Regions from separate parts of the Pseudomonas hefeiensis genome, predicted to be linked through region 2. Evidence: riboswitches for the same ligand, from Rfam matches in the RefSeq annotation. Region 2 holds a riboswitch; the other holds the start of a gene.
The links. Region 2 has a riboswitch for cobalamin ahead of cobW (cobalamin biosynthesis protein CobW). Riboswitches for the same ligand answer to the same signal wherever they lie in the genome.

Region 1 (4,407 bases), 700 kb from region 2:
CGGCTGCGCCTTGATTTGCGTATCGCCCTCGTTATAGGGGAAACGAATCAGTCGGTCGGTGTCGGCCACGTACAGATCATTGCCGACCAGCGTCATACCGAACGGTGAGTTGAGGTTCTCCAGAAAGACCGTACGGGTTTCGGCGATGCCGTCGTGATTGGCATCACGCAACAGGGTAATGCGATTGGGGCTGGGCACCCCCGCACCGGCGCGGCCCATGACTTTCTCCATGACCCAGCCACGGATGCCCTTGGAATCGTCCGGCTTGGGCGGGGCATTTGTTTCCGCTACCAGCACGTCACCGTTGGGTAGCACGTAGAGCCAGCGTGGATGATCCAGCCCTTCGGCGAATGCGCCCACTTGCAGTCCCTGGGCCGGGGTGGGTTTGGCGCCATCCGGCCAGCCGACAGCTTCAGCAATGTTGACGGTGGGGATCAGGGTCTTGTTCGGTTCCGGCAGTTTTGGCGAGGGGCCAGTGCCGTCGGAAACCTGCAGCGTGGAGGACTCGCCGCAAGCAACAAGCCCTGCGGCCAATGCGACGATCAGAAGGTGTGGTGGCTTGAGCATGCGGGCTTCCCTATGAGTGCATGGTAGTTACTCATAGAGAAGCTTAGACCCGCGATGGTTCAACCGGTCAGCCGTGGGCCTGCTTGAACAGCACGGCGATGCCCGGATGATAGTGCCCGGCCTCATTGCGCAACTTGCGATAGGCATAGGGGAAGTACCAGGCCACTGCGCAGGTATTTTCCTTCTGCAGTTCGTCGATCATGTCCTGCAACTCTTCCGGCGTGGCGCTCTGCTGGGCTTTTTGCGGTGCTACAAACAGGCAGCCTAATCTCAGGTCACTGGAATAGCTGATACGTTTGGCGTCGCTGGTAACGTCGAGCAGCGGCTGGTTGAGGTTGAGACTCTTGACCTTCGGCCAGCGTTGAGTGGCCTGGATGAAGGCGCGCTCCTCGGTGCCGGCGATGAACAGATCGGCGCTGACGTTGCGCTCGCCTTCTTCATTCTGCTTGCGGGTGGGGGTGTTCTGCAGCGTGACCATCTCGGCCATCCAGGCTGCGGCCGACAGCAAGCCAAGATTGGCTTTTTCATCGAACCAGTAAGGTGTGTCGTTATCGCCGCGCACGGCGTTGTAACGGTCGATACAGTCAAACCAGCGTTCCAGCACCGGGCGCAGGAATTCCAGTTTTGGATTGCTGATGATCATGCCTTGCATGCTTTTGCCCTCTTGTTCTTGTGATATCGGGTCGTGATGCCTATTTGATATCACTTGCCGCAGCATGGCACAAGATTGGCGTCATTTTATTGATGGGGGCCAATATCCGCTGTTGAACCTGTGGCGGCTTTAATTGACGCTCCACCCCCAACCCTCTAACCTTCGCGGCTTGTTTCAGGTGCTCTGTGGCCGGGCGATCGTTGGGTCGACAGAGTGAAACAGGGAAGCCGGTGAGTGCATACGAACCCGGCGCTGCCCCCGCAACGGTAAATGAGTCAACGCTGTGCTAAAGCCACTGTGTCCGTATGACATGGGAAGGCGCGCAGCCCGGCATCACGCCGCTCATGAGCCCGGAGACCGGCCTGATTCATCCAACGGCATCACGGTGGGCGATGCCAGGCTTGTTGCCGTCTTTTTTGTGCCCGCCCGCCGTTATCCAATCCCAACGGAGAGCTCCCATGACCGACACCCCCGATCGCGACGAACGCCACCTGGCGCGGATGCTGCGCAAGAAAGCCGTGATCGACGAGCGCATCGCCAATTCGCCGAATGAATGCGGCCTGCTGCTGGTGCTGACCGGCAACGGCAAGGGCAAGAGCAGTTCTGCGTTCGGCATGCTGGCCCGGTCCATGGGGCACGGCATGCAATGCGGCGTGGTGCAGTTCATCAAGGGGCGTAACAGCACCGGTGAAGAGCTGTTTTTCCGCCGCTTCCCGGAGCAGGTGCGCTTTCATGTCATGGGCGAAGGTTTCACTTGGGAAACCCAGGATCGCCAGCGTGACATCGCCGCCGCTGAAGCGGCTTGGGCGGTCTCGCGTCAATTGCTGAGCGACCCGTCCATTGGCCTGGTGGTGCTCGATGAACTCAATATTGCCCTCAAACACGGTTACCTTGATCTGGACCAGGTGTTGAGCGACTTGCAGGCCCGCCCGCCGATGCAGCATGTGGTGGTGACCGGTCGTGGCGCCAAGCCGGAACTGATTGAGCTGGCCGACACCGTCACCGAAATGGGCATGATCAAGCACGCGTTCCAAGCGGGTATCAAGGCGCAGAAGGGCGTCGAACTGTGAGTGATGTTCCCTTGACGAGTCGTCACTGCCCGGCAGTGCTGATCGCCGCCCCAGCTTCTGGGCAAGGCAAAACCACGGTCACCGCTGCCCTGGCCCGCTTGCATCGCAATCAGGGGCGCAGGGTGCGGGTCTTCAAGTGCGGGCCTGATTTCCTCGACCCGATGATCCTGGAGCGGGCCAGTGGCGCGCCGGTCTACCAACTGGACATGTGGATGGTCGGCGAGCAGGAGAGTCGTCGATTGTTGTGGGAAGCCGCCGCCGAAGCCGACTTGATTCTGATCGAAGGGGTGATGGGGTTGTTCGATGGCACGCCATCGAGCGCCGATCTGGCACGGCATTTCGGTGTGCCGGTGCTGGCGGTGATCGATGGCACGGCCATGGCCCAGACCTTCGGCGCCCTGGCCCTGGGCCTGGCGCGGTATCAGCCGGACTTGCCCTTCGCTGGAGTGCTGGCCAATCGGGTCGGCACCTTGCGTCATGCGCAGTTGCTCGAAGGCAGTCTGACCGAAGGCCTGCGCTGGTACGGCGCCTTGTCACGGGAAACCGGCATCGAGCTGCCAAGCCGTCACCTTGGGTTGGTCCAGGCCAGTGAATTGAATGATCTGGACCTGCGCCTCGACGCCGCCGCCGATGCCCTGGCTGGCAGTTGTGAAGTGGCGTTGCCGCCAGCCGTGGAGTTCGCCGCGCCACAGGTGATTGCCGCGCAGCCGTGGCTGGAAGGTGTGCGCATCGCCGTGGCCCGGGACGAAGCGTTCGCCTTCACCTATGGCGCGAGCCTCGATTTGTTGCGAGCCATGGGCGCGCAACTGAGCTTCTTTTCACCTATTCATGACACCGAACTGCCGGAGGCGGACAGTCTGTATCTGCCCGGTGGCTATCCGGAATTGCACCATGTGGCGCTGGCGCAAAATGCGTCGATGCTGGCGGCGATCCGCGGGCACCATCAAGCTGGCAAGCCCTTGCTCGCTGAATGCGGCGGCATGCTTTATCTGTTGGACTCGTTGACGGATGTGGATGGCACCCGTGCCGAACTGCTTGGGTTGCTGGCCGGTGATGCGCAGATGCAAAAGCGTCTGGCGGCCCTGGCACTGCAATCGGTGGAGTTGCCGGAGGGCACTTTGCGCGGGCATACCTATCATCATTCCCTGACCAGTACCGGGCTGGAACCGATTGCCCGAGGCCATAGCCCCAATGGCGGGCGAGGGGCAGAGGCGGTTTTCCGGCAGGGCCGGATGACGGCTTCCTATGTGCATTTTTTATTTTCCGTCGAATCCGAGGGCGATTGCTGCGCTGTTTGCGCCTGATCTTCAGGCCGCTATCACGAGCAGGCTCGCTCCCACATTTGATCACCTGACCCCTGTGGGAGCGAGCCTGCTCGCGAAGCGGTCATGACAGACAACGCCTTTCCCCTGGCCGAACGCGACGCCATCTACCGGGCCATCGCCGAGCGCCGCGACATGCGCCACTTCACCGGCGGCACCGTTGAGCCAGCATTGCTGCGCCGCCTGCTGGAAGCCGCCCATCAAGCCCCCAGCGTGGGACTGATGCAGCCGTGGCGGTTCATTCGCATCAGCGACCGCGCCTTGCGTGGGCAAATCCGTCAACTGGTGGAGCAGGAGCGCGTCCGCACCGCCGAGGCCCTGGGCGAGCGCAGCGATGAATTCATGAAGCTCAAGGTTGAAGGCCTCAACGATTGCGCCGAAGTGCTGGTGGCGGCGTTGATGGATGATCGCGAGCGCCATATTTTTGGTCGACGAACCCTGCCGGAAATGGACCTGGCCTCGCTGTCCTGCGCGATCCAGAATCTGTGGCTGGCCTCTCGCGCCGAAGGATTGGGGATGGGCTGGGTTTCTCTGTTCGAGCCCCAGGCCCTGGCCGAGTTATTGGGCCTGCCCGCCGGTGCCAAGCCGCTGGCAATCTTGTGTCTGGGACCGGTCGAGGTTTTTTACCCGGCGCCGATGCTCGCCCTGGAAGGCTGGGCGCAGCCGCGTGCGCTGGATGAATTGCTCTACGAAAACCATTGGGGAGTGAGCCCATGAGTGTGGCGTTGCTCAGTGCCGCCGCAGTGGCGCTGGATGCGCTGTTGGGCGAACCCCGACGCTGGCATCCGCTGGTCGC
Region 2 (4,407 bases):
CAGTGACGACTCACTGAACACATCATTACCCAGCACGCGTCCCACCAGGATCAGTGCCGTGCGCCGAAAGCCCTTGGCCTGGACCTTTTCGGCGATATCAGCCAGCGTACCCACCACCCAATCCTGATCCGGCCATGTCGCCCGGTGAATCACCGCAATCGGGCAATCCGCGCCGTAGTGGGGCAGCAGTTCGCTGACGATTTTTTCCAGATGATTGACGCCCAAGTGAATCGCCATGCTCGCCCCGTGCTGCGCCAGGCTGCCGAGTTCTTCGCCGGCGGGCATCGCGGTTTTGTCCGCGTAGCGGGTGAGGATCAGGCTTTGGGAGACGTCTGGCAAGGTCAGTTCGGCGCCCAGCAGGGCGGCGCAGGCTGAGGTCGCGGTCACGCCGGGGATGATCTCGAACGGGATGTCCAGTTCCCGCAGGCAACGAATCTGCTCGCCGATGGCACCGTACAGGCTCGGGTCGCCGGAGTGTACCCGAGCCACGTCCTGGCCCTTGAAATGAGCGGCCTTGATCAACTCGATAATCTGCTCCAGGTGCAGCTCGGCGCTGTTGACCACCTGTTCGGCGCTGTGGCCTTCCAGCACGGCCATGGGCACCAGGGAGCCGGCGTAGATGATCACCGCGCAGCTGCGGATCAGTCGCTGGCCTTTGACAGTGATCAGTTCCGGGTCGCCAGGGCCGGCGCCAATGAAATAAACGGTCATGACCGATTCCTAAAAGGTGAGTGAGCGACGCTGAATGAAGATCGCTCATGATCGAGGGCGCGAATTATCGGGATTTAGGCCGTGACCGCCAATGCCAGCGTGACGCCGGGGCCTTTCTGGCGGGGAATCAGCAATGTTGCGGGCGTCGTGCCCAACCGGTCGGCCAGGGCCAGGGCGGCGCTTTCGGCGATGCCATAGCAACCGGTGCGCTCAAAAGCGATCTCGGAGCGGTGGCTGAGCCGCGCCTGGTAGCTGGACAATTGCCCGGCATTGAAACAGGTCAGCGGCAACTTCAGTTGCTCGGCCAGCTCCAGCAGACCCGGCTCGTCTTGCTTGAGGTCGATACTGGCCAAGGCTCCAACCCCAGAGAGCTCAATGCCGTGCGCCAGCAGCGTCTGATCAAGCATCGCCCGCAATGTGCTGGCCGGGCAGCCGCGCTGACAGCCCAGGCCGACCACCAGGATCGGCCCGGTGCTCATGCGTCGTGGTGAGCCTGGTTGCCGCGACGGAACAACCACGCGCTGACCAGACCCAGCGCTAGCCAGAACGCGACGTTGGTCACTTGCGAGGCGAGCTTGAACTGGCTTTCAAGTGCTTCGGGCGCCAGCATCGAGTGGACCTCAGGCTGCGGCGCGCCGATGACATGGGGCACCAGCAAGGTCGCCACGCCTAGCAGTTTGAGCAACCAATGCCTGCCGAAGACAATCAGGGCGATGCCCACCGCGGTGGACGCCGCCGTGCCGATCCACCACATCTGCCGCTGGGCCAGATCGGCCGCTGCCGTGCCAGGCAGCTCCGGTGGCAGGCCAAGGGTGGGCGCCAGGACGAAAGTGGCATAACCGGCCAGACCCCAGAGCAATCCCTGGGACGTGCGAGTCGGCGCACGCAAGGTGTACAAACCCGCCAACATCAGGGCGAAACCCACCGCGACCACCAGATTGCCGCCGGTGGTGGAGAGCAGTCGTTGCCAACCGTCTTGCGGCTCCCACGCTTCGGTGTCATGGGAATGAGCAGCCCCAGCGGTGTGTTCATGGAGCTCGGTAGCCGGGGCGCTTTCGTAGGTTTCGGCCTGCAGAATCAGCGGCGATACCCAGAAACTCTGGAGGAGGGTCAGCAGCAGGGCGGCCAGCAATCCGCTGAAACCGGCGGTTTGCGCGATACGCTTGATCATGTCGTCAGGTCTCAATGGCACGGGAATGCGGCGCTGTGGCGGGTGTCGTGGGCCGCGTTGTGCACCGCTTCGATATGGGAGAAACCGGCGAAATAGACCAGGCCCGCGCCGAGAATCGAGGCGAAAATCGCTGCGCTCAGGCGCTGGCTCAGGGTTGTGGAGCTGCTGGCGGTACGGGCGGTGCTGCTGATGGTCGACATGGCGCTTCCCTATGGTCTTGTCATCGGGTGAATCGAGCGCAATGAAACCCCGGGCGCAGGCCCGCCAAGGTTCGAACAGCGCCCGCCCACCGCGGGTTTGTTGATGCATGAGTCATGGGCCGGTCTCCGGGCTCGCGAGGGGCAGGGCTTGTACCTGGCCGGCAAGCGTCACCTTCCCATGCGCCCTTGTTGTAGCAGGGCATGCACAGTGGATCTGACGCTTCTCTCGCTTACCGTTGCGGGGGCAGCACCGGACTGACGTGGCCTGGCAAGCAAGCACACGATTCACCGGTTTCCCGTTTCACCCTGTGAAGGGCACCCGTAACTAGGCGCACAGGAGAGCATGGGCGGGGGCTGGGCGTCAATTGGCATGGGTTTACAGGCTGAAACCGAGTCGCATCTTTCGCGAGCAAGCCCGCTCCCACACTGGATCGTCACCAGGCCCAAAATTTGAAATCAATATAGATCCAGTGTGGGAGCGGGCTTGCTCGCGAAGGCGGTAGCATGTGCACCGCAGAGCTCTCTGGAGATTGACCCGCCCCCACACCCTGCGTAGCCTTGCGCCTTCGAGGTTCTTCGGCATTGGCCGAAGCTAAGAAGGGAACGCGGTCCAAGCCGCGGCTGCCCCCGCAACTGTGAACGGTGATGTTTCTGCAAGGCCACTGTGCATGCTCTTTTACCAAGGGTGCACGGGAAGGCGCAGCAACTGCCAGTCGACTGACTGGCCCACCGTCAGCCAGGAGACCTGCCTCGAAACAGATTCTCACTACAACCGGGCGGGGTGATCCGGTGGCGAAATCTTCCGCGTGCGCTCAAGCGTGCGGATTGTCGTCCCGTTTGCCCGCCACCTTGCCAAAGGGCATCCGATGAAAACACTGGCCAAACTCCCTGTCACCATCGTCACCGGTTTCCTCGGCTCGGGTAAAACCACCTTGCTGCGGCACATGCTCGACAACGCCCAGGGACGGCGCATCGCGGTGATCGTCAACGAGTTCGGTGAGCTGGGCATCGACGGCGAAATCCTCAAGCAGTGCTCGATCGGCTGCACCGAAGAAGAAGCCAGCGGTCGCGTCTATGAGCTGGCCAACGGTTGCCTGTGCTGCACCGTACAGGAAGAGTTTTTCCCGGTGATGCGCGAGTTGGTGGCGCGGCGCGGTGACCTCGATCACATCCTTATCGAAACCTCCGGCCTGGCGCTGCCCAAACCCCTGGTCCAGGCTTTCCAGTGGCCGGAAATCCGTAGCGCTTGCACCGTCGATGCGGTGATCACTGTGGTCGACAGCCCGGCCGTGGCCGCCGGCACGTTCGCCGCGTTCCCCGACCAGGTCGATGCCCAGCGCAAACTTGACCCCAACCTGGACCACGAATCACCGCTGCACGAGCTGTTCGCCGACCAACTGGCGAGCGCCGACCTGGTGATCCTCAACAAAGCCGACCTGATCAGTCCTGAAGACCTGGCCAAGGTGCGCCTGGAAGTGGCCGAAGAGCTGCCGCCGGCGGTCAAGGTCATCGAAGCCAGCAGCGGCCGCCTGCCTTTGGACGTGTTGATCGGCCTGGGCGCCGGCTCCGAGGAACACATCGACAGCCGTCACAGCCATCACGACCATCACCATGACGGCGACGATGACGACCATGATCATGACGCGTTCGACTCCATTTCCATCGAACTGCCCCAGGCCGACGAAAGCCTGCTGCTGGACGCACTGACCCAATTGGTGGTGCAGCACGGCGTGCTGCGGGTCAAGGGGTTCGCGGCGATTCCTGGCAAGCCAATGCGTTTGCTGATCCAGGGCGTGGGCACGCGCTTCGACAAACATTTCGACCGTCAGTGGGGCGCCGATGAAGCGCGGGTCACCCGTCTGGTGTTGATCGGCCAGGCGCTGGATGCCGGGTTGCTCGAAGCGCAGTTGCGCGCAGCCCTCAGCGTCTAAGCCATGCACCTGCTCAGGACCCAGCCCGGCGGTTTCGTGTCGGACGACAACATTGCCGATCTCGGACAAACCCCCGCCGAGCTGGTGATCCTGTGCAGCGGTGACTCCAGCCTGGCGCTGCTGGCCGAAGCGGCGCGGCAGTTGCCAGACGACTATCCGCAGTTTCGCCTCGCCAACCCGATGCAGGTGCAAAACCACGCCTCGGTGGATCTGTATTTCGACGACGTGTTGCGTCACGCCAAGGTCATCCTGCTTTCCCTGCATGGTGGCATCGGTTATTGGCGCTACGGCATTGAACGCCTTATGGAACTGGCCGGGCGCGGGGTGAAGCTGATCCTGGTGCCGGGGGACGATCGGCCGGACCCGGAACTCAGCGATTTGAGCAACGTACCCC

Region 1: it holds a riboswitch for cobalamin, as region 2 does, so the genes downstream of both, cobO (cob(I)yrinic acid a,c-diamide adenosyltransferase) here and cobW (cobalamin biosynthesis protein CobW) in region 2, are expected to answer to the same signal.

Annotation. Positions count from the first base shown of each region.
Region 1 covers NZ_CP117449.1:1,624,187-1,628,593, forward strand. Annotated here, with positions in the region: gene PSH57_RS07045 (PQQ-dependent sugar dehydrogenase) at 1-567, opposite strand, end outside; gene PSH57_RS07050 (hypothetical protein) at 635-1,219, opposite strand; cobalamin riboswitch at 1,379-1,599, shown strand; gene cobO (cob(I)yrinic acid a,c-diamide adenosyltransferase) at 1,678-2,289, shown strand; partial or broken gene PSH57_RS07060 (cobyrinate a,c-diamide synthase) at 2,301-3,681, shown strand; gene bluB (5,6-dimethylbenzimidazole synthase) at 3,678-4,328, shown strand; gene cbiB (adenosylcobinamide-phosphate synthase CbiB) at 4,325-4,407, shown strand, end outside.
Region 2 covers NZ_CP117449.1:2,320,682-2,325,088, forward strand. Annotated here, with positions in the region: gene cobM (precorrin-4 C(11)-methyltransferase) at 1-711, opposite strand, end outside; gene PSH57_RS10335 (cobalamin biosynthesis protein) at 786-1,190, opposite strand; gene PSH57_RS10340 (CbtA family protein) at 1,187-1,882, opposite strand; gene PSH57_RS10345 (CbtB domain-containing protein) at 1,894-2,082, opposite strand; cobalamin riboswitch at 2,183-2,420, opposite strand; cobalamin riboswitch at 2,635-2,849, shown strand; gene cobW (cobalamin biosynthesis protein CobW) at 2,949-4,013, shown strand; gene cobN (cobaltochelatase subunit CobN) at 4,017-4,407, shown strand, end outside.